3 regions of the Lysinibacillus phoenicis genome follow, and region 3 is predicted to be linked to each of the others. Evidence: predicted binding sites of a transcription regulator. Region 3 holds the regulator's gene; each other region holds the start of a gene.
What was found. Region 3 encodes LexA, which represses DNA repair genes until DNA is damaged. Its sites were predicted from a motif close to CGAACATATGTTCG; they were not measured.
Positions count from the first base shown of each region.

Region 1: the regulator LexA is predicted to act here: its motif matches at 6,261-6,274, upstream of parE (DNA topoisomerase IV subunit B).
Region 2: the regulator LexA is predicted to act here: its motif matches at 2,918-2,931, upstream of ABC382_RS02275 (YolD-like family protein).

Region 1 is NZ_JBDFMP010000002.1:395,003-403,514, reverse strand. It holds gene ABC382_RS03210 (ABC transporter permease) at 1-155, opposite strand, end outside; gene ABC382_RS03205 (thiamine-binding protein) at 155-445, opposite strand; gene ABC382_RS03200 (ABC transporter substrate-binding protein) at 446-1,441, opposite strand; TPP riboswitch at 1,599-1,709, opposite strand; gene parC (DNA topoisomerase IV subunit A) at 1,838-4,267, opposite strand; gene parE (DNA topoisomerase IV subunit B) at 4,264-6,240, opposite strand; gene plsY (glycerol-3-phosphate 1-O-acyltransferase PlsY) at 6,789-7,391, shown strand; gene ABC382_RS03180 (HesB/YadR/YfhF family protein) at 7,411-7,701, shown strand; gene ABC382_RS03175 (spore germination protein) at 7,915-8,512, shown strand, end outside.
Region 2 is NZ_JBDFMP010000002.1:227,191-235,702, forward strand. It holds gene ABC382_RS02260 (cation-translocating P-type ATPase) at 1-1,466, shown strand, start outside; gene ABC382_RS02265 (DUF3231 family protein) at 1,515-1,991, opposite strand; gene ABC382_RS02270 (cupin domain-containing protein) at 2,089-2,775, opposite strand; gene ABC382_RS02275 (YolD-like family protein) at 3,125-3,460, shown strand; gene ABC382_RS02280 (GNAT family N-acetyltransferase) at 3,795-4,271, opposite strand; gene ABC382_RS02285 (hypothetical protein) at 5,001-5,225, opposite strand; gene ABC382_RS02290 (MBL fold metallo-hydrolase) at 5,496-6,338, shown strand; gene ABC382_RS02295 (SDR family NAD(P)-dependent oxidoreductase) at 6,566-7,324, opposite strand; gene ABC382_RS02300 (LysR family transcriptional regulator) at 7,461-8,342, shown strand; gene ABC382_RS02305 (SDR family oxidoreductase) at 8,345-8,512, opposite strand, start outside.
Region 3 is NZ_JBDFMP010000002.1:1,566,713-1,575,224, reverse strand. It holds gene ABC382_RS09580 (DUF2339 domain-containing protein) at 1-269, shown strand, start outside; gene ABC382_RS09575 (prepilin peptidase) at 553-1,305, shown strand; gene ABC382_RS09570 (gamma-glutamyl-gamma-aminobutyrate hydrolase family protein) at 1,338-2,060, shown strand; gene lexA (transcriptional repressor LexA) at 2,170-2,787, opposite strand; gene yneA (cell division suppressor protein YneA) at 2,953-3,267, shown strand; gene ABC382_RS09555 (YneB family resolvase-like protein) at 3,264-3,929, shown strand; gene def (peptide deformylase) at 3,970-4,542, opposite strand; gene ABC382_RS09545 (helix-turn-helix transcriptional regulator) at 4,535-4,726, opposite strand; gene ABC382_RS09540 (DJ-1/PfpI family protein) at 4,817-5,236, opposite strand; gene ABC382_RS09535 (GNAT family N-acetyltransferase) at 5,352-5,882, opposite strand; gene ABC382_RS09530 (DUF896 domain-containing protein) at 6,068-6,301, shown strand; gene tkt (transketolase) at 6,428-8,422, shown strand; gene ABC382_RS09520 (hypothetical protein) at 8,464-8,512, opposite strand, start outside.

The DNA.
Region 1 (8,512 bases), 1.2 Mb from region 3:
AAGGTTGGATACGACTGAAAGCCTTCCATCAGAATACGACTTGGTGCAGGTAGAAGCCAATGGGGAACTTCAGCCACATGCACGACTAGTTCCCAGATGAATAAGAGGAAGGCGATAAAGATGATCGTCCTTCCCTTTTGAAACGCTTGTTTCATTACTGATATTTCTCCGTTAATGTATCCATGGTAATACCAGTTGGCTGATAGAGTATTTTCACTTGTGTAATCACATTAATAGCACCAAGCTCTATCATCTTGTCATTCATTTTCTCAATAAGTTGAAGCAATGTTGACAGCTCACCTTCCATCGTCGTTTCTAGCGGATGTACTTCATATTTCACACCAGATGCATCAATCACAGCAATGGCTGCATCCACATAAGGAATGACATCCTCATATTTCTCTGTTTTCGGGATAATTTGGACACTGATTAATGAATTTGCCATTTATTTGGCCTCCTTTTTAGGTAAGAAATCATTCGTAAAGGCTTGCTTTGCATCAAACTCGCCCTCTAATACCTTGTTGCTAGACATCCAATTAGCATAGTTTTCCCATACAGAAAGCTTTTGCTCTCCCCATTGCTTCGCATCGTCCTGATATTTATCAGCTAACCATTCTTGACTTTTATGCACTAATTCTTTATCTAAGTCAGGTGCCGCTTCTAGTAAAATATCTGCAGCCTCACTTGGATGCTCGATTGCGTATTCATAACCTTTAGAAGCAGCTGCAACAAAGGCTTTTACAACATCAGGATTGTCCTTTATCATTTTTTCATTAGTAGCCAATACAGGCGTATAATAATCCAACTGATCACTATAATCCGTTAAATACAACATATTAATCTTTTCCCCACGAAGCTCTGCCTCAATACCTGTCCATGCATAATAAATCCACGCAAAATCAATATCTTTTTCCATCATCGTGAAGAAATCTAAATCACCTGCATTGACAATATCTAATTGATTAATATCGGCATTTTCTGTTTGCATTAACGATTGGAGTACCGCTTGCTCTAGTGGGGCTCCCCAACCGCCATAAGTTTTACCTTCGAAATCCTTTGGTGAGGTAATCCCTTTAGAAGCAATCGAAGCAAAGCCCGATGTATTATGCTGAATGATGGCGGCAATCGAAACAAGTGGTACATCCTGGACACGTGCCTGTGTGATGCCTTCCTGATAGCTTACCCCAAATTCTGCCTTACCAGAAGCTACAAGCTGATCTGCTCCCGCTTCCCCTGGCATCATAATATCAACATCTAAGCCTTGTTCCTCAAAATAACCAAGCTTTTTCGCGACATAAAGCCCTGTATGATTTGTATTCGGAGTCCAATCCAGTACTACTGACACCTTTTTTAGCTTATCAGTTGCCTGCTTGTCCTCCTTGTCACTACAGCCCACTAATGTTACAAGTGCAGCCAATAGAATAAATAACCATTTTTTCATGCTAGGTCCTCCCAGTTTGTAATATGAAAGTGTTCATAAAGGAATGCGTGTCACCAGAAAGAAAGCGTAAATACGATGGGCAAGAGGTGTTTGAAAATATAAAAAAACGCCTAGGATTCCTCCCAGACGTAAATTGCAATCAATCTTCAAAACTTTGCTTTTTTGAATAGATGTTCCCTACGCTGGTACGAGCCAAATCAGGTTCAAAGGGTCAGCGTCTATCGGACACAATCTCAGCTAGCAACTACTAGCCCCCCTACATTCTTTCGCTATGAACTTTTCGTTGATTATTATACCCATAGTTACTCTTAAAAGACAAGGTACTAATTTGGTTTAACCGTTTTACACCAAAAAAAGCCCAGCTCACAAAAGAGACTGGGCGTTAAAAAAGCTTGGTTATTGTTCCTTTTTGGTCGTTAGAACATGGGAAATAGCCCCATCTGTTGCGATATCCACTTTGAACGATCCATTGGAATGGCGATCAGCACGAGTCAATGCTTGGACATCTAACACCTCTTGCACGCCTTTTTCTGTTTCAATAACAATCTGCTCCTCATCTGTTGCTTGAATAACGGCCACAATGCGGTGCGGATTTGCTTTTAATTCTGTTAATACTTTTAGACCACGTTTTGCACGACTGGCTACTTCAACCTCTGCGACATTCATTTTCTTAACAGCCCCACGCTGTGTCACAATGACAACATATTGCGTTTGATCTGGTTGTAGCACATTCACACCGACTAAGGCTTCTCCATCTTTTAGCGTAATGCCCTTTACTCCGCCTGTTTTTACACCTGTTACTGGTAATTCCTCCATTGGGAAACGAATTGAATAAGCCGTATCTGTTGTTAACATCAATTCCACGTCATCCGTCACAAACGCTGCATAGATCATGGCATCGCCAGCCTTCACATTCATCGTTTTAATTGGTTTTGAATAACGTGTCACCGCGTAATCGGCAAGTGGAGAGCGTTTAATTTGACCATCCTTTGTCGCAGTGAAAATGTACGTATTTGGTTGATCAAATGTTTCAAAGCCATATACAGCGATAATTGACTCATCTTCACCCGTTGGCACGATACTTGAAATATGCTGACCAAGATCCTTCCAGCGAATATCTGGCAGCTCATGAACAGGCTGATAAATATAATTGCCTCGATTTGTAAATAGGAGTAAATGGTGCTGTGTATTTAAGGTTGCTTCATACAATAAGTAATCCGAATCCTTCATCGCAAAATCCTGACCATTTGAGGCGGCATGTGAACGTGTCGAAGTACGTTTAATATAGCCATCCTTCGTTACGGTTACGACAACCTCTTCACTTGGTACAAGAACATCTAAGGTAATTTTAATCTCTTCAATTTCTTGCTCAATTCTTGAGCGACGAGGCTCTGTAAAGCGTTTCTTAATATCAAGCAATTCTTGTTTAATGACACGTACAAGCTTTGCCTCACTTTGTAAAATCCCCTCTAGCTTAGCAATCAACCTATTTAGCTCGTCCTGTTCTTGTCGAAGCTCTGTAATGTCTGTATTGGTTAAACGGTATAATTGCAAGCTGACAATCGCCTCTGCCTGTACCTCTGTAAAATCAAACTTCGCCTGTAAATTAAGCTTGGCATCCTTTTTATCATTAGAAGAACGGATTGTTGCAATCACTTCATCTAAAATGGAAAGGGCTTTAATTAACCCATCCACGATATGGGAACGATCCTTCGCCTTTTGTAAATCGTAAATGGAACGGTTCGTGACTACTTCTTTTTGATGGGCAATATAGGCATCCAATAATAATGGTAAGGTCATCATTGTTGGACGACGATTATGAATGGCAATCATATTAAAATTATAAGCTACCTGTAAATCCGTTGTTTTAAATAAGTATTGGAGAATTCCTTGTCCTGGTACATCCTTTTTCAGTTCAATGACAACACGTAAGCCAGTTCTATCAGATTCATCACGAATTTCCGCAATCCCCTCAAGACGTTTATCTACGCGTTGCTCATCAATTTTTTTCACAAGATTCGCCTTATTGACATCGTAAGGTAATTCTGTGATAACAATTTGCTCTTTACCACCCTTAATAGGCTCCACAACCGCTTGTGCACGGACAATAATTTTACCGCGACCCGTTTCATATGCTTTTTTAATGCCATCAACGCCTTGGATAATACCACCTGTTGGGAAATCTGGCCCTTTAATGACCGTCATTAATTCATCCACTGTCGCAGTAGGCTTATCTAAGCGCATTAATACGGCATCTAGCACTTCATCTAAAGCATGTGGCGGAATATCTGTCGCATACCCCGCCGAAATCCCTGTAGACCCATTCACTAGTAAGTTAGGGAAACGTGCTGGTAAAACAGTTGGCTCCATATCCTGGTCATCAAAGTTCGGTACAAACTCAACCGTTTTCTTGCCGATATCTCGTAGCATTTCACCAGCAATCGCAGATAATCGTGCCTCCGTATAACGCATGGCAGCTGGTGGATCTCCATCGACCGAACCATTGTTCCCATGCATCTCAATAAGCATATGACGTGCTTTCCAGTCCTGACTCATACGCACCATCGCTTCATAGACAGAGCTATCTCCGTGTGGATGGTAATTACCGATTACATTACCGACTGTTTTCGCAGATTTTCGGAACGGCTTATCATGGGTATTTCCTTCTGTAAACATCGCATATAAAATACGGCGCTGTACTGGTTTAAGACCGTCACGTGCATCAGGCAACGCGCGGTCTTGAATAATATATTTACTATAGCGACCAAAGCGGTCACCCATTACTTCTTCTAAAGGTAAATCTTGAAACTTTTCCGTACTACTCATGCTTGGTCCTCCTCTTGTTGGATGAATTCATTCTCTAAAATATTGGCATCATCCTCCATACCGAAGTCTACATTGGCTTCGATCCATTTACGACGGGGTTCTACCTTATCACCCATTAACGTCGTGACACGTCTCTCTGCACGTGCACCATCCTCGATTGTGACACGAATTAATGTCCGTGTCTCAGGGTTCATCGTTGTATCCCAAAGCTGGTCTGCATTCATCTCTCCAAGACCTTTATAACGCTGTAATATGTAACCCTTTCCAACTTTTTTGATGGCCTTTTGTAGATCGCTTTCTGTCCAAGCATATTCAATGACTTCTTTTTTTCCAGTACCCTTAGAAACTTTATAAAGTGGAGGTAGCGCGATATAGACTTTTCCTGCTTCAATAAGTGGGCGCATATATCGATAGAAGAACGTTAATAGCAATACTTGAATATGAGCTCCGTCCGTATCAGCATCGGTCATGATTACTACTTTATTATAAGCGGAATCTTCTACAGCAAAGTCTGTACCAACACCTGCGCCAATCGCATGGATAATCGTTGAGATTTCTTCATTTTTCATAATATCCTGTAGCTTGGCTTTTTCCGTGTTAATGACTTTCCCGCGCAGTGGCAGAATCGCTTGGAATGTACGGTCGCGCCCTTGTTTCGCAGAGCCCCCAGCAGAATCACCTTCGACTAAGTATAATTCATTTTTTGCGGCATTCCGAGACTGTGCAGGCGTTAGTTTACCAGACAGAATGGTACTACCTTTTTTGTTTTTCTTGCCGTTTCGTGCATCTTCACGCGCTTTACGAGCAGCTTCACGTACTTGCTGCGCACGAATGGCTTTACGCACAAGAGAAGCTGATAACTCCGCATTTTCCTCTAGTACATACAAAATTTGCTCAGACACTACACTATCTACTGCAGAACGTGCCTCACTTGTCCCAAGCTTGCCCTTTGTTTGTCCTTCAAATTGCAATAAATGCTCTGGAATACGAACAGAGACGATGGCCGCTAAGCCTTCACGAATATCAGTCCCCTCAAGGTTTTTATCCTTATCCTTTAACAAGCCAATTTTTCGTGCATATTCATTAAATACACGCGTTAATGCTGCTTTCGCACCTGTTTCATGTGTTCCACCGTCACGTGTACGAACATTATTAACAAAGGATAAAATCGTTTCCGAATAACCATCATTATATTGGAAGGCGAACTCTACCTCGATTTCATCCTGGATACCTTCTACATACTTCACCGGATGAAGGACGTCTTTTTCCTCATTCAAATACGCAACGAAAGCTTCAATGCCATTCTCATAAAAGAACACATCACTTTTGCCTTCCTCGCGCTCATCAATTAATTCAATTTTTAACCCTTTTAGTAAAAAGGCTGACTCACGTAAACGCTCTGCTAACGTATCATAATTGAATTTTGTGACAGAGAAAATACTGTCATCCGGTAGGAAATGAACAAGAGTACCTGTTTGCTTTGTTTGTCCTATTTCTTCTAGCGTTGTAACAGGATGTCCACCGTTCTCAAAACGCTGACGATATTTTTTACCGTCACGATGAATGGTAACCTCTAAAAACGTTGAGAGTGCATTGACTACAGAAGAACCTACACCATGTAAGCCACCACTTGTTTTATAGCCCCCTTGTCCAAATTTACCGCCTGCATGCAGCACAGTAAAAATAATTTCAGGGGTTGGTTTGCCCATTTTATGCATACCTGTTGGCATACCACGGCCAAAGTCTCGCACGCTGATACTCTGATCCTGATGAATCTTGACAATAATATGAGATCCAAAGCCAGCCAGTGCTTCATCTACCGCATTATCTACGATTTCATACACAAGGTGATGAAGTCCACGGCCATCCGTCGAACCGATATACATGCCGGGTCGTTTGCGTACCGCTTCTAATCCTTCTAATACTTGTATAGCGTCATCATTATAGACGCTAGGTGACTGTTTATTCGTCAAAAAAATTCCCCTCCAAAAAACAAACACATGTTCTATTTATGTTCTCATCCTAATAATAATAGCATTTCCTGTCAATAGCTAGCGACAGGTCCAATAAAATTTTAAAAATTGCTCACAGTTTTGATTCTTTTTATAGTAAACATCTTCAACAGTTGCTTAAATTTGGAATTTAAGCAAGACAGACTGCTACTACTATCCATTATCGTTTGACGCATAGTAGCCTATTTAGTTTCACTTCCATTTGTTTGGCTTCTCATCACGAGCGATGAAAGTGCTACGATGTATCTCGCGATTAACTGGATAAAGTTAGACTTCTATTCTACCAAAGGAATGAACGATTGACAAAATTGCCTTTATGCCTATATTTTTAAAAAGGCTTTTTTCCACAACTGATCCTCTCATGTCTAAAAGACTACCCTATGGTAATTGAATTCAAGACCCATAATGAAATCTCCTTCATAACATTGTAGATTAGCAAGAAAAAGTGTAAAATACTTGTTACAAACTATTAGTACCAAGTATTGACTATGAATGAAAGGAGTCCAGCTATGATCAATGGACTTATTATTTTATGTGCTTATCTAATTGGCTCTATACCTTCTGGATTATGGATAGGCAAAATTTTTTATAACACAGATATTCGTGAACACGGGAGCGGTAATCTAGGTGCAACCAATACCTTCCGCACGTTAGGAAAAAAAGCGGGTATCGTGGTGACCGTGATGGATGTTTTAAAAGGAACTGCCGCAGTGTTACTCGTGACACTTCCTATTTTCTCTGACAGTATGCTCCATCCGTTACTACTCGGCCTAGTTGCCGTAATCGGCCATATGTTTCCAATCTTCGCCAACTTCCGTGGTGGGAAGGCAGTGGCAACCTCTGCGGGTGTTTTATTAGGCTATTCATGGCCACTGTTTGTCCTATTATTTATTGCCTTTATTGTGACATTAAAAATTACTAAAATCGTTAGTTTAACATCTATGATAGCCGCTTTAGTAGCACTTATTTATGCAATCGTTTATTATTTTGTTACAGGTGACTTTGCATTAGGCATTTTGGTAGCCTTTTTATTCACTTTTATTATTTATCGTCACCGTGCCAATATTTCACGGATTAAAAACGGCACCGAGCCAAAGGTAAAATGGCTGTAGGAAGAGAGGAGCATTCGAAATGAACATTGCATTAACAGATGAAGCCCTACAATGGTTCAAGCAGGAAATGGAAGTAGAATCAGGTGATACCATTCGCTTTTATGCACGCTATGGTGGTTCTAGTCCTTTTCACGAAGGCTTTTCACTTGGCATGACTCGTGAAGAACCGATCGCTATAGGTGTTCAAACAGAAATTGATGGTGTAACCTATTACATTGAAGAGAAAGACCTCTGGTTCTTTAACGATTACAATCTACATGTTGACGTTGATGCAAGTAAAGATGAATTACAATATGATTATCGTACATAAAACAGTGTTTCCTTTCGGCATATGAAAGGAAACACTGTTTTTTATTTCGCTTCATGGTCCAAGGTTGTTACGTTGAAGTAATCTTTAGCGGTACCCGAAGCTGAGAAGACATCCAGTAGAAATCCATGGCAGATTTTCATGCCTTCTTCGTTTATCTGGTAAAAAATTTGTCCACTCTAATGGTAATGAACGTCCATTTGAGGAGGAAAACACATGTCCACGTCTAACAATATTGATACCTCCCCATCCCATACTATGAACGATTTGTTATACACGTCCCTTGCTAAAAATTTAAAAATCATTCAGAACTCACTCGGTCATAGCAATGACATCATTATACGAAAAATTACTATTGGTGAAACTGAACCTCATCACCTAGCCATTATATCGATTGATGGTTTATCAGATAAAACAACCATTTCCGATTCTGTTATTGATAAACTGATGGCTAACATTGAGGAAGAACAAGATATTGAAATTACAACCATTAATGAATATGTCCGAAATTCCTATTTAACAGTTGGTGATGTAAAAAATATTGAGCACTTTAAAACGCTCTACCAAGCTATTCTCAATGGTGAAACGGTTATATTATTAGATGGCTTTGCTGAAGGGATAGTGACCAGCACAAGAAGTGCGAAAGATCGAGCAGTAACAGAACCATCGACGGAATCGGTTATACGAGGACCTAGGGAATCCTTTACGGAAACACTTCGTACCAATACAGCCCTAATCCGTCGTAAAATAAAAAGTCCAAACCTCTGGATTAAATCACGTATTATCGGTGATGTCACACAAACAGATGTAGCAG
Region 2 (8,512 bases), 1.3 Mb from region 3:
TCGGCGACCCTACCGAAATTGCTCTTGTGAAATTAGGAAAGCAGTACGGCCTTGATGAACTGAAAATTCGAGAGCAATATAAACGCTTGGCTGAAATTCCATTTGATTCGGCAAGAAAGCTTATGAGCACGGTAAATCAGATGGACAAGCAAACGGTGATGATTACGAAAGGGGCATTGGATGTACTCTTGCCCAAAGTAACGAGAATCAAAACATCCACAGGCATTTTTGAAATGACTGCACAGCATCGTCAGAAAATTGAAGCGGTCAATCGTGACTTTTCAATGAATGGTTTACGTGTGCTGGCCATTGCGTATAAAGATGTTTTCCCTCAGCAAAGCGTTGATACAAGAGCTGAACGTGACTTAATCTTTGTCGGCTTAGTTGCGATGATGGATCCTCCAAGAAAAGAATCGAAAGAAGCAGTGGAAAGCTGTATAAATGCAGGCATTAAGCCCGTTATGATTACCGGTGACCATAAAATTACAGCTACGGCGATTGCCCAACAAATTGGTATTTTACAAAATCCAGAAGAAGCGATTGAAGGACACGCCCTTGATGGTTTAACAGATCAAGAGTTACAAGATAAAATTGATGATTATTCTGTCTATGCTCGTGTTACACCTGCACAAAAAATTCGAATTGTAAAAGCCTGGCAGGATAAAGGTCATGTTGTTGCTATGACAGGGGATGGTGTCAATGATGGACCTGCCTTGAAACAAGCAGATATTGGTGTCGCAATGGGGGTAACAGGTACAGAGGTTGCAAAAGATGCCTCATCGATGATTTTAACCGATGATAATTTTTCGACGATTGTTAAGGCAATCGCTAATGGTCGTAGTATTTATACGAATATAAAAAATGCTATTCTATTCTTATTATCTGGTAATGCTGGAGCTATTTTTGTTGTGTTATATGCAACGGTGTTAGGCCTACCTGTTCCTTTTGCGCCTGTCCATCTATTATTCATCAACTTATTAACGGATAGTTTGCCAGCTATCGCCATTGGGTTAGAGCCCAATAATAAGAAAACGATGAAGGACAAGCCTAGAAATATTCATACACCTTTATTAAATAAAGCCTTTACGACACAAGTAGTATTAGAAGGTATTTTAATTGCCACCTCCACCATTATTGCTTTTCAAATTGGTCTATCGACAGGCGATACGTTAACAGCTAGCACAATGGCCTTTACAACACTGTGTTTATCCAGATTAGTGCATGGTTTCAACTCCAGATCCAAAGAGTCGATTTTCGCTATTGGTGTATTCTCGAATAAATATACATGGCTCGCTTTCTTAATCGGTGTGCTCAGCCTACACTTTGTCTTGTTTATGCCAATGCTCACAACAGTCTTTGAGGTTGCCCCATTGACGATTGCACAGCTAGGCTTCATTTATAGCTTATCTGTATTACCATTCCTCGTAAATCAATGGTATAAGCTTCTGTTCGTTAGGAGACGATAGTAAGTTAAAAAAAGAAGCTTCCGTTATGGATGAAACGGATGCTTCTTTTTAGCGTGGACGAGCCTCTAACCAACCTTTACGCTGACTATAGTCAATCAATTTTGATCCCAGTAGTGAATAACGCATATGAAGTTCACCATATTTTGTTAAATGGAGCTTCTTCACTGACAGATCGAGTGCTTGACTTACGGAAATTAAAGAGGAGGCGATATTCATGGATAAAATCGCACTAATTTCACCATCATTAATCATCGATTTGCCGCGAAGGTCTGTTATTTTCATCGTATTATACTCGATGGATGTAGTAGGTGCCAAGACGCCATTTTCCTTAAGTAACAATGTCAGGTGCTTATTTTCCTCTTTTAAACATTGAATAAACTCCAGGATCATTATCTTTAATTGTTTATCACGCGTATGCTTAAAAAAGGCATGGCTTGAAGCAATATATCCTTGATTGACACCAAGCTGTGACCAAAGCTTAAAAATCTCCTTAAATCGTAATGATGCTAGATTGTCTTTTAACATTGAGACACTTCCTAACTCTTAGGTTATCTAAGATTAGGATGGACAAGAAATGACATTCTATTCATCTTTTACAATAAAAGTTTACTAAGAGAACGTACTAATAATATGTGCCATAGGGATACGGATGTGGATAAGGGTAACGATATGGATACGGATAAGGACATGGTTTCATATAGTGCTTTGGCTTCGTTTGTTTATCGGTTGCTGATTTGACATGATTACAGCCTTTTGCTGGACCAATATAAGTTGTTGGAACAACCGGTGCAATGGTTTTCTTCCATTGTTCCTCATCTAAACAATACGTGTGAGCCATAATATTAGCTGGAGTAAATTTCAATATATCAGAGCCTAAAATGACTTCTGGTGTTGGCGCATCGAAAATAGCGAGTAAATGGGTGTCATCTTCTGTCGCTATTTCATAATGCCACCAGCCCTGTGGTACATTAGCGACTTGCCCAGGCTTGATCGGATAGTTTTGAATTTTCTTCGTAAAGGGATTCAATAGGGAAACTGTCGCCGCCCCAGTAATACAATAGACAAGCTCAGCTGCATTTTGATGGTAATGTGGCTCAACAACATTATCTTCACTTAAAAAAATATCGAGTAAAGATACATTTTCTAATGTATTTAATTGTTCCACGCCAAGCACATTAATATAATTTCGTGAATCCTTTTTAAAAAGCGTACTTTTGTTGACATCAAAAGTGAATTCCGCAGACGGGGAGGAATAATCAATATTTGTGTTTATAGTTACATCCTTTCTCACTTCAATTGTACTCTTCATTATCACCATAGAGTATGTTTCTATTATTGCTAGGCTTACACAAATGCCTAGCTCTCAGTGGGAACTCCTGCTTCATCTGCCTTTTTAAAGTTACCTAAAATTACCACTTCTATTTAAGAAAGTACATACGTATAATAAAAAACGAACATTTGTTCTTCTTCAGAGAGCTATGTTTACGAACTACAGTAAGTAAAGGAGCATTCAACATTATTATCATCAATGGTCATGTAATGGATACCTAGAAAATATGGAATGCTAGCTTTATTACGAGTTGCTTCCTATACAAAAGTGGGCACGGTGTTTCACGCAATGGCTTATATGGCGGACACTTGCTTAAGGAGTGGAGAAAATGATAAAAGATAGAGGAACAATGAAGTGGACAGCGATGATGTTACCAGAGCATTTAATGCTTTTGAAAGAATGGAAACAAGAGGTGTTTACAGAGCCACCTCGTGAACGCACTGAATGGGAGCTTGAAGAATTACAGCAAACGATCTCGCGAGCAATTGTTCAACATAACTATATTATGTTAACTATATGGGATCAGGCTCATTATGTTCAATGGGGAGGCTTCATTCAGGCGATGCATGAGGAGGAGTTATTACTAGAAACTATCACCACAACGAAGCATATTCCCTTAAAGTATATTTATGCTGCCCATATAGAAGATGATGGCCTTGAATAATAGAGAGCATCGACTATTAGACCTCAATGTTTACAGCTCGACTTTGCAGTGAAATTATTGCAGCATATCTAACAATGTCAGAGCATTTTAAGATGAAGCGTGTATTGTTCCCTTCCATTGTTAACGTTTTTATAGAAGGATTATGTTCACATTAAACGTCAGCTCGCCAAACAGCATATTCTTTATACTGGTATTTTATAGACCATTATTTTATCGATGCGCGGAATGTTGCGGTAGGAAATGATGAGGTGTTCGTTAAAAACCGAGTTGGAAGAGCTTGTTTTAAAACAATTTAACATCACTCATTTGAAAAAACAAATGAGTGACGGTTTCTTTAAAGTGGTAACTGCATAACAATTTGTTCACCAATAGGCCCCATTCTTCTTTCTCCGTTATCTACAAAGCCCACTTTGTGATAAAGATGCTGTGCGGCGATATTTTTGTGATTGACGACTAACACCACTTCATTACATTCATTAAAATGTTGCTTCACAAAGTCAGCAAGTGCAAACATTGCTTTTTTAGCATAGCCCTTACTTTGTTGTTGATGATCGATGGATAAGGCAGTTAACAACATAGCATTAGGGTTTGTAGAATATTCCTTTACCCTGTCAGTTGCATGAAGAACAAAAAAGCCAACTGGCACATGATCACTTAATATGACGATAGGATATTGTCCAACTGTCTCTATGGAAATTTCTTTTGGAAGCGCTGTAAATTGGTGTTGGTCTTCCGGTAGTTCAAAACTATGTAACTGCTCCACATAATCTTCTGAAAAATGTACTAATTCAATGTTCGCTGTTTTTTGCATAAAAAAGCCTCCTTTTTTATTATTCTAACTACAGAACAGGTGTTCGTCAAGGAGGCTTGTATAAAAATAATGTCAGCTAGGATAGTTTAACTTAAAAAATTACCAAAAAATAAAATGAAGGAGATACTGATTATTAGGATAAGTGTGATCAACATTGTTATGATCCCTCGTAGCAATGTTGCTAAATTTTTTACATCTTTCATTCCAACAAAGCTGAGGTAGAAACAGGCAATGGACAAGAGTAGAGTCAATGTCAATGGATGAAAATGAAGTTGTGTAACAAAAAAGTCTCTCATTGTGCCTGAAAGAAAAAATAGTAGGATGCAGCCTAAAGATAAAACAAATGACCAGAAATTTAAATTAATTCCCATTGTTTTCCTCCCTCCTATAGAACGAATTTGTCGTATGAATGTTCCAATGATACCGTTTGATAGGGTAAAGGATAAAACAGCGAAACGTGGAATGACAAAAAGAGGTCACTTGGACGAAAGTGACCCCAAATACCAATAAAAGGAGTGTACGTAAAGTTGAAAGAACTTTACACTACTATTATTATGATGAGCTAGCGTTTTAAGATAGTTATCTATCTTAAGCGCTAGCTTTTAATTTCAACTAAATACTTTAAGTATTGAAAAAACGCTGTGAGAAAAACTCCAATTAAAAAGGACAATAGATAACTTGTATGTCAACTAAGGAGTGCCAATAAAAAAACATCCTAGATGGATGTCTTTAGTATAATGGCTGCTGCATCTGACAAGGTGGAAAGCCATTTACATCTTGAATCATATGAAAATCGTATTGTTTTAAGGCAAATTGGCTTTGATACAAATATTCGAGGACAAGAAGCTTTCCACCTGAAACGCCGCAGAGGACACCAGAAGTACCCTGCCCATTTGTAAAAGAAACACCGACTGGCCGCCCGATTAAATAGGGGATCTCGTGTTGCCAAGGCACAATTACCACTCCTTTTATTGTAATATATGAAAGAAGTGGTAATAGGTGTGGAGGTCAAATACCTAAAAATGGGAGTCGTTTTGTCAGTAGCTTATAACGATTAAACAATATACTCTTCCAATTGTATTAACAGTCAATGGAAGACTTTTGGCACTTTAGTGTATTTGGTTTATGCAGTTTTTAATCACAATTTTTGCATGCATTAATTTTACTGAAGAAAGGAAAAATAGGTTTGTCTTGATAAAATATGAAGCGAAAGTAGGTTTGGAAATGGACAAGGATTTACATTACGGTGATGATTATAAATTTATACCGGCGACATCTGTAGGGAGCGGTATTGGCGTAGAAGTACGACCTGATTTATATCAATATACAATACAGATCGTCAATATTGTGCTGTACGGTCAAAATGCCAATGAATTTGTGTTAATAGATGCAGGTATGCCGAAAAGTGCGGAAGAAATCATTGCTGTAGCGGAAAATCGTTTTGGAGCCAATGCTCTTCCCAAGGCCATTATATTGACTCACGGTCATTTTGATCATGTGGGAGCCATTATTGAATTAATCAAACATTGGAATGTCCCTGTCTATGTGCATTCTTTGGAATTACCCTATGTAACGGGAGAACAAAATTATCCACAACCTGATTCTACAGTTAACGGTGGTTTGATTGCTAAAATGTCACCTATTTTTCCGCATGAATCAATTCAATTAGGGAGTAACGTGAGTGCTCTTCCTTCAGATGGTTCTGTCCCCCATATGCCAGGATTCCATTGGATTCATACGCCAGGGCATTCACCAGGACATATTTCTTTATTTAGAAGCGAAGATGGTGCATTAATTGTTGGAGATGCCTTTGTAACGGTGAAACAAGAATCTCTCTATAAAGTATTGACCCAGACAAAAGAAATTAGTGGTCCACCTAGATATTTGACAACGGATTGGCAAGCAGCTTATGAGTCAGTGAAAAAATTAAAGGAATTAAGACCTTCTGTTGCCATTACAGGACATGGTTTAGCAATGGAAGGAGAAGAATTGACAGAAAATCTTCAGAATCTTGTGGATGATTTTGACCAAATTGCTTTACCTAATCACGGTAAGTACCTCAATTAGCTGTAAAAAGGGCGGGATAGCACAGTACAAAAACATCTTGGGGGCGATGTTAAAGGTGCTATCCCGCCATTAATGTATGTTTGTATAGTAATGAACATAACCACTGTAAATAAATTGAAAAGCAATTGAAATATAGATTAAAAGCTAGAAGTAATAGATAGGAACAGGAAAAAACAGTGGGGTAAAAACTACCCACACTGTTTACTTATTAAAGTAGAGAATGGTACTTAGTGAGCAACTTGCCCGCCATCTACTCCGTATACATAACCGTTACAGAAGCTTGCAGCATCTGAAGAAAGGAAGACAACTACTTCAGCAATCTCTTCTGGTTTAGCAGAGCGACGCATTGGCACATTAGAAACAACCTCGTTCCATACTTCAGGACTATCTTTCCACATTTGTGTCATTGGTGTTTCTGTTAATCCCGGTGCTACAGCATTTACACGGATACCATCTTCTGCATGGTCAATAGCGGCCGCTTTCGTTAAGCCAGTAACTGCATGTTTGGCAGTAACGTATGGGGCCATATTTGGATCGGCAATTAAACCTGCTACAGATGCAGTGTTTACAATTGTACCACCACCATTTTTGATCATGTATTCAAGCTCATGTTTTACAGCAAAAAATACACCTTTAACATCCACTGCCATTACTTTATCAAAAGCCTCTTCTTCAATATCAACGAATTTGGCTGGCTTATTTAAAACACCTGCATTGTTGAAAGCGTGATGGAGTCCACCAAATTTTTCTACTGTTTGTTGTACTAATAATTTCAATTGATCAGCGTTTGTTACATCCGTTTTAAAAAATACAGCTTCTCCACCTTCTTGTTGGATTAGCTCAACCGTTTCTTGTGCACGATCATCGACATCTCCAATGGCTACTTTCGCACCTCGGCGAGCAAAAGCAAGTGCTGTAGCACGACCAATACCCGTAGCTGCTCCAGTTATTAAAACAACACGACCTTCGAAATCTTGTAAGTTCATATTTCCTGCCTCCTATTATTTAAAGAGCTTCTAGTTTACATGTGTAGTATAGCGTTCCTTAAAAATTGTATTCAATAATTTTGTAAGAATGAGCTTATTCCTTTATAGTAATAAGCATTAGAGGGAGGACAAAAAAATGCAACTAACACAAATAGAATATTTTTTAATGGTAGCCCGCCTAGAGCATATGTCCAAAGCAGCTTTGGAACTAGAAATTTCACAGTCTTCCTTAAGCAAAACGATTGCGCGTTTAGAAGAAAATATTGGCGTACCACTCTTTGATCGAAAAGGGAAATCGATTCGCTTAAATGAATATGGGCGAATGTTTTATGAGAAGGCGGAAAAAGCGCTAGATGATTTATATGAGGCAAAGACAGAGATTCAAGAGCTAGCTAATATTAGAGAAGATAGTGTCGCCATTAATGTCATGAATTCAAAACTATTACCCAAACTGTTTTTTAATTTTTATAAAAAGCGTCCGAACGTTAAAATCCGACAATATGTATTACCAGATAAATTAGCCCAACAAAAATTAATTTATGGTGAAATAGATTTAATGATTGTTATCAATCCGATTGCTGATCGAAGAATAGAATGGGTTCCACTATTTACAGAAGAGATTTTTTTAGTCGTTCCAAAAAATCATCCTCTTGCTGTAAAAGAAAGTGTTTCACTAATTGAAACCAAGGACGAGCTATTTATATTATCCGAAACAGAGCAAAATTTTCGAGCAACTGAAAACCAACTATTTGAAAAGGCAGGCTTTACTCCGCAAATTGCATTTGAAGGAGAAGATTTGTCAATCATTTTACAATTAGTGAATGAAGGGAAAGGCATCTCTTTTATTTTTAAAAATTCTTTTTTAGATCAGTATTTAGATAATGCCAAGATATTGAAAATCTCAGATCCTGAATGCTTTCAAACGGTAGGCATTGCTTGGAATAAAAACAGAAAGAGTTCATTTGTTGTCAATAGTTTTCGTGATTTTACGATCAACTTTTTAAGTGATAAGAAATAGAATTAAGATTGGGTCGATTCACCACCATCTACATGTAATACTTGCCCTGTAACATGTCTAGAATCATCCGATGCTAAATACACAAATGTAGGAGCCACCTCAAAAGGCTGTGCCATACGGTTAAATAAATTAGTTCCATGTAGGGCGTTTTCATCTGAAGAGAAGCTGGA
Region 3 (8,512 bases):
AGTTTACGAATAATAACGTACTAGATTGGAAGCTAAGCATTGCCCTTACAACGATCACATTATTCTTGACGGCCAGTGTTTCATTATGGCTTGGTTCAAAACATCATCTTAAAACACTCCGTACAACAGGCTTTGTCATTTTGGTCATGGCGTTTATTAAGCTTATATTCTTTGACTTATCCGCACTTGATTTATTAATTAGAGCAATTCTGTTTATTACAATTGGTGGGATTGGCATGCTGTTGTCGGGTAGGTTGTTGAGGAAATAAAGAAGAAAAGAGATTCCAATGTATTTTGGAATCTCTTTTTACATTATGTTAAAATGATATCGAAACCTTACTATATTCCCCGCTTTTTAAAGTTCAACATTTCCCTAATCTTACATCATTCATTCTCTATTGTTTTTATCCAAATTTTCCATAGCGACAAGTATTTTAATAGATTCTTTAATAACCTAACAATGTTAGAAGGACTTGTTATTGAACAATACTTACATGGATAGGTGAACCATACGATTTGTATGGGCTCCTATTGGTTTAGGAGGTCAAAAAAATGGAAATGGCTTATACAATCTTTATATTTTTATTTGGGCTTGTCTTTGGCTCTTTTTATAATGTGGTAGGTTTACGCGTCCCACAGAAGGAATCGATTGTCCATCCTCCTTCACATTGTACTAACTGTAATAGACAATTAAAGATGATTGATTTAGTACCAGTATTGTCTTATGTGTTTTTAGGGGGGAAATGTCGAAGCTGTGGCTATACAATTTGTTGGATATACCCAGCAATAGAAATATGGACAGGTGTTTTGTTTGCCTTTGCTTATTGGCGGCTAGGTTGGGGCATAGAATTTATTGTAGCGCTTTTATTTATCTCCTTGTTCGTTATTAATATTGTTTCGGATTTAGCCTATATGCTCATCCCAGATAGGGTGCTTATATTCTTTTTACCATTCCTCGTTGTAGGTCGGGTACTATCGCCATTAACACCATGGTGGGATTGTCTTGTGGGTGCTGTCGTTGGTTTTGGCATACTATATGTTATTGCGGTTATATCGAATGGTGGCATGGGTGGAGGAGATATTAAATTATTCTTTTTAATTGGACTCGTTCTTGGCACAATCAATACACTGTTAACACTATTTCTGGCGGCAGTTATCGGTATGATTGTGGGGGTTATCATTTTGTTCAAGCGTAAGCAAGGAAGAAAAACACCCTTCCCCTTTGGTCCGTCTATCGCCTTAGCAGCGATCATTGTTTATTTTTATGGTGATTCATTAATCAATTGGTATTTAGGTTTTTGGTAATTGTCAATCTTCAAGAATACGGAGGGAAGCAAGTGAAACCGGTTATTGGCATTACAGCCTTTGTGGAGGATGATTTATCCGCTCATTTAAATGCTGCTTACAGTCAAAGTATTATTGAGGCGGGAGGAATTCCGCTTATTATTCCTTTAGGTGTTGAGGAGGATGCGGCTCAAATTTTAGCTCTTACAGATGGTTTATTGTTATCGGGTGGCTATGATGTGCATCCATTTCTATTCGGAGCAGAGCCATCACCAAAGCTAGGGAAAATTCATCCAGCGAGGGATACAGTTGAACTAGCTTTAATTGAAGCTGCTTTTATACGAAAAATGCCTATTTTCGGTATTTGTCGTGGAATCCAAATTTTAAATGTCGCATTAGGTGGTACTTTATATCAGGACATTGATAGTGACCATTTTAGTACGAAGTTGCTTAAACATGCACAGCAATCAGGTCGAGCTGTAGCTACCCATTATGTACAGATTATTGCAGATAATTTATTAGCAACTATTTTAGAACAAGAGAAAGTTGCTGTAAATTCATTTCATCATCAGGCTGTGAATGTTCTAGCAGAGAAATTAAAAGTAGCAGCGAAATCAAGCGATGGTATTATCGAAGCGGTAGTTCATGAAGATTTACCATTTTGCTTGGCAGTTCAGTGGCATCCTGAGGAAATGGCCATAGCAGGAGAAGAGAACGCTAAAAAATTATTTTCAGCATTTGTAGAGGCTAGCTTAAAGTTCAAAAAAGAAGCTTAGAAGGGCATAGAGTAAAGAATCCAATGCTAGTATGTGGATTCTTTTTTTGCGTAAAAAAGAGGATACATGCTCATAAGGAACATATAATCCTCGATACCTATTTTCGTAATTAATGCACACGACGGTAGAGACCAACAACTTGTCCTAAAATAGAAACTTGATCGACAATAATTGGCTCCATGGATGAATTTTCAGGCTGTAAACGGAAATGGTTTTTTTCTTTGAAAAAACGTTTTACAGTGGCTTCATCCTCAGCTGTCATAGCTACAACAATATCACCGTTATTGGCTGTTGCCTTTTGCTTCACAATGACTAAGTCCCCATCTAAAATTCCTGCTTCAATCATTGATTCCCCCATAATTTCAAGCATGAACAATTGATCTTCACTTGTGCCATACGTATCTGGTAGCGGGAAATACTCTTCAATGTTTTCAATAGCTGTAATAGGAGAACCGGCTGTAACCTTACCAACAAGTGGAACATGAATTACTTGTTGCTTTTGAATGGATTCTTCAGGCTCTAGAATTTCAATCGCACGTGGCTTTGTTGGATCTCGACGAATAAAGCCTTTTTGTTCTAATCGAGCTAGATGACCATGAACAGTGGAACTTGAAGCAAGTCCAACTGCTTCCCCGATTTCTCGTACTGATGGTGGATAGCCCTTAGCTCGTACCTCTTCTTTAATAAAAGCTAAAATATCCTCTTGTCTTTTTGAAACTTTTTTCATGAGTGCTCACCTCTTTTTTCTAATATCATTCTTCTTATTTGATAGTATAACAGAATGCGAACACGTATGCAAACATAGGTTCGAAAAGTGTTTGACAAAAACGTTTGTTCGCTTTATTATGAGAACATACATTCCGAACAAACATTCTAAAAAGGGGTTATGAACATGACATGGTTAAAGAAAAACACACATATTTCAATCTTGATGGGAGTTTGTCTACTATTTGCAGGATATCTTTACATTACTGATCCAGGACACGTTAGTTACGCTGAAATTCAAATCGAACACGGGGATAGCTTATGGTCGTTAGCAGAGCAATACCGTGGTAAAATGAGTACTGAAGATTGGATTAAGCTTGTGAAAACAGAAAATGAGCTAGCGGATATTAAAATTGTGGCAGGAAAATCTCTAGTCATTCCTGTAGTGAGTAATCAGGCCGATCCCATCAATACCATTGAAATTGCGAGAAACGAACAATGATCAATAATCAACTGTCGGCTGTTGTCTATTGCCGTGTAAGTACTGAAAAGGAAACACAAAGCTCGTCTTTAGAGCGCCAACAAGAAGAGTTACTGCGCTATGCAAAAGAGCAAGGTTATGAGGTGAAGGGCGTTTTTAAGGATAAGCACAGCGGCTACGATGTAGAACGTGAGGGCTTACTTGAAATGCTTGATTTCATTAAAGAAAAGGGGATTAACGCGCTTTTTGTACAAGATGAAACACGTTTAGGACGTGGAAATGCAAGGATGGCTGTGTTGCATTTGTTACAAAAATCAGCAACAGATGTTTTCTCTATGCGTGATGCAGGACCGGTGCAACTAAACGAAATGGACACGATGCTGCTTGAGATTTTAGCGATAGTAGAGGAATACCAGCGTAGAATACATAATGCTAAAATACGTAGAGGTATGCGCCGTGCTGTAGAGAATGGCTACCGTCCTGAAAATAATTTATCGAATCGAGGTAACCCGCATGGTCAGGAGCGTAAGGAACTACCTGTAGATGAAATTGTCAAGCTGCGTAAACGTGGATTTACCTTTGAAGAAATTTCTATAACGCTTAGAGGGTTAGGTTTTGAAGTTAGTAAAGCGACTGTCCATCGCAGATTTCAAGAACATCAAGAAAGATTAGCAGGAAAATGATATAGCCTGCTAATCTTTTTTTATCTTCTGTACTTCGCTATTAATAGGAAGATAAGCTTTCTATGCTTACGTTAGTAGGTAGTTTAAAAGGGTGTTCTTTATTAATTCGATCATAAAACATAATGCCGTTTAGATGGTCGATTTCATGTTGGACAACAATTGCACCATAGCCCTGTAACTGCACGATGATTTCTTGTCCATTAATGTTATAACCTTTAACCTTAATACGTTCATATCTTGGCACAAAACCATGGACTGGTCGATTAACAGATAAACACCCTTCTCCCTCTGGTAAATAAATCATATTTACAGAATGACTGATTATTTTAGGGTTGATCAACATCATTTCATAGTCATCAAAAAATATAGCAAACATTCGTTTATCTACGCCAATTTGGTTAGCTGATAGTCCACTTCCAGGTCGAAGCTTATATTTTTTTGCTAGATTTGGATCTTGGCTATTTTTTAAATATTGCAGCATTGATAATAATGTATGTTGGTCTTCTTTTGTCACAGGGATTGTCACTTCTTGTGTTTGTTTTCGTAATAATACGGAGTCCTCTTTTACGAAATCTTTCATAGTAATCATATAATTAGGATGAAATCTATTCATAGATAAACACCTCATCAATACGACTATTGAGGACTTTAGCAATTTTAAAAGCTAACTCAAGCGTCGGATCGTACTTATCATTTTCAATACAATTGATTGTTTGTCTGACAACCCCGCATTCCTTAGCAAGAGCAGCTTGTGTTATTCCTAATCTTTTTCTCAAAACTTTGATAATATTCTTCAGATTTACCCCTCCATTTTTGTCCGAAGTATTAGACATTATTATAGCGAAAATCTTCAAGAGATGTCCAAGGAATTAGACATGTGGAGTGTTTTATTTTTCATACCAGTTGGCATTAAAATTTAGATTTAGCGCTTTCCCTAAATTAATACCGAATTGAATAAAGGCTCTACCACGTGCTGTAATGATATGGCCGTCTTGCACAAAGAGTTCGTCAGAATAATGTCGTAGATCAAAAATCCCTAACTGTCTTATTCCATCTAAAGGCAAACCAACCGTGTATTGTTTGTTTGCTAAAATTCCAGCCTTTGCTAATAAATAGGGGGAGCTAGAGATACTTGCGATAATGCCTTCTTTATCGTGGATTGCACGTATAAAATCGAATATTTCCTGTTCTTGTTGTAGGCAAGATATGTCCATGCATCCTGGCAATACAAGACTATCAATATCAGCTAAGTTCGCCTCGCTTATTAGAGAATCCACTACACAGCATAAACCCGATTCCCCGCGTATTGGTTCATTGTTTAAACCTAGGGTGATGAAGGTTTGCCCCCTTGCATTAATATAGACAAGGCCACGCTTAATTCATATTCACTAAATTGAGGGTATAATAATACAGCCGTTTTCTTCATTCACACTCTCCTTTGTTCGTCCATTCTTCCTGCAAAATGGCGTAATAAAATTCATCCCACCAATCTTCACCATGCGGTATACATTTTTTAAAAAAACCTTCACGTCGCATACCTATCTTTTCCATGACCCTATATGAAGCGATATTTTCGGGCTGACATGTTGCAATTATTCTATGAAGCTTCATTTCGGTGAAGCCATAATCTAAAACAGCACGCGCCGCTTCAGAAGCAAACCCATGGTTCTGATAAAGAGGATTTAAAACCCATCCGATTTCATAAGTATGTTCACCAAAGTATCGGTGAAAAACAATATGACCGATCACCAATTGTTGCTCTCTTAAAACAATGGCAAAATGTTTGGCTTGTACATCACTGTTTTCTATTATAAATTTTCGTACCTGTTCTTCATCGAAAACGCCTTCAGGCATGTAATGCATCACCGTTTTATCTGACAAATAGCTATAAATAGCAGGAAAATCTTTTGCTTCAAAATTTCTGATAAGTAATCGTTGTGTTGTAATATTCACGTTCATTCCCCCAATATCTATCAATTTTTTCCTTTTACTATAGTTATACACCTCTAACATCTGGAAGTCATGTGAATAATAGCAAAGAGGTGTTATTAAGGGTTGGTATAACTGCATTTTAAGGGAAACCATGCTATACTTTGCATACTGAAGTCTTTAAGATAGGTATTGAAAGGTGTGTAACAATGTTATCAAAAGAAAAAATTAATCGAATTAATGAACTTTCTGCCAAAGCAAAAAGTGGACAATTAACAGAGGAAGAGGCAAAGGAGCGAACAGCGCTTCGTAAGGAGTACTTAGATACGTTCCGAGCAACAATGCGCGATACGATTGAAAATGTAAAAGTGGTGGATGTAGAAGGTAATGATGTCACACCAGAGAAGGTTAGACAAGCGAAAAAAAATAAATTTCTAAATTAATGTGACACAATTCAATAAAGTATGTATGAAAAACCAAATAGTATAACAAAAGCATTGTTTTCTACAGCAATGTTGACTAAACTGTAAAAGAACAATATATAGGACGAGAAAGGATGTCACAATATAATGACTCAACATGCGGATCTATTAGCAATTAATGCTATCCGAACTTTGTCAATCGACGCTATTGAAAAAGCAAATTCTGGTCACCCAGGTTTACCGATGGGGGCAGCGCCAATGGCTTATACGCTATGGACAAAACAATTACGCCATAATCCAGCCAATCCAAAATGGTATAACCGTGATCGTTTTGTACTGTCAGCTGGTCATGGTTCAATGCTTCTATACAGCTTACTTCATCTTGGAGGCTATGGTTTACCAATGGAAGAAATTCAAAATTTCCGCCAATGGGATTCATTAACACCAGGACATCCTGAATACGGTCATACAGTAGGTGTAGAGGCAACAACTGGTCCTCTTGGTCAAGGGATTGCTATGACTGTTGGTATGGCAATGGCTGAGCGTCATTTAGCGGCTACTTACAATAAACCAGGTCATGACATCGTTGACCACTACACATTTGCACTATGTGGTGATGGTGACTTAATGGAAGGTGTAGCTGCTGAAGCTATTTCATTAGCAGGCCACTTAAAACTTGAAAAATTAATCGTGCTTTACGATTCTAATGATATTTCTTTGGATGGTGACTTAGAAAAGTCATTCTCAGAAAACGTGCAAAAACGTTTTGAATCTTATGGTTGGAATTACTTAAAAGTAGCAGATGGTACAGATGTTGATGCGATTAATGCTGCCATTGAAGAAGCGAAAAAATCAACTGGCAAACCAACATTAATTGAAGTAAAAACGGTTATTGGTTTTGGTTCTCCAAATAAATCTGGTAAAGCAGATTCTCACGGTGCACCACTAGGTACAGATGAAGTTGTTTTAACGAAAGCTGCCTATGAGTGGGCTCACGAACCGTTCAAGATTCCTGCAGAAGTATATGATACATTTACTGCTGCTGCTGAAGTGCAAGGAGCACAACCAGAGGAAGCTTGGAATGCTAAATTTGCAGCATATAAAGAAGAATTCCCGGAGTTAGCAGCTCAATTTGAAAAAGCAATGAATGGTGAATTACCAGAGGATTTTGCTTCTGAATTACCAGTATATGAGGCAGGTAAATCAGTAGCAACGCGTTCTTCATCTGGTGATGCGATCAATGCCATCGCAAAGAAAACACCATCTTTCTTTGGGGGTTCAGCTGACCTTGCCGGCTCTAATAAAACAACAATGAAGGGCGCTGGTGACTTCTCAGCAGACCATTATGCAGGTCGCAACATCTGGTTCGGTGTTCGTGAATTTGCAATGGGTGCTGCTATGAACGGTATGGCACTTCACGGTGGTTTAAATGTATTTGGTGGTACGTTCTTCGTGTTCTCAGATTACGTTCGTCCAGCAGTGCGCCTATCTGCATTAATGGGTCTTCCTGTAACATATGTATTTACACATGACTCAATTGCAGTAGGGGAAGATGGTCCAACTCATGAACCAATCGAACACCTTGCATCATTACGTGCAATGCCAAATCTATCTGTTATTCGTCCTGCAGATGCAAACGAATCAGCAGTCGCTTGGGAACTTGCAGTAGCTTCTGAAAAAACACCAACAGTTTTAGTATTATCTCGTCAAAACTTACCAGTACTTGACGCTTCTATTGAAACAGTACGTGAAGGTGTGACAAAAGGTGCTTATACAGTGTCTCCTGCTACAAAAGAAGTTGCAGATGCGATTTTAATCGCAACAGGCTCAGAGGTTTCACTTGCTGTTGAAGCACAAAAAGCATTAAAAGCTGAAGGAATGGATGTAGCTGTTGTTTCAATGCCATCTATGGATCGCTTTGAAAAACAAGATGCAGCTTACAAAGAATCTGTTCTACCAAAAGCTGTGACAAAACGTCTTGCGATTGAAATGGGTGCATCATTCGGCTGGCATAAGTATACTGGCTTTGAAGGTGATGTGCTTGCTATCGATAAATTTGGCGCATCAGCACCAGGTGAAGTAGTAATGGAAAAATACGGCTTCACGGTAGAAAATGTCGTAGCAAAAGTAAAAGCATTATAAAAGAAACAATGAATACCGCAACACTCAGTGAGCTTCTTTCTCTAATGAGTGTTGCGGTTCTTTTCTTTTTTATAGCTTTTTAGTACCGTA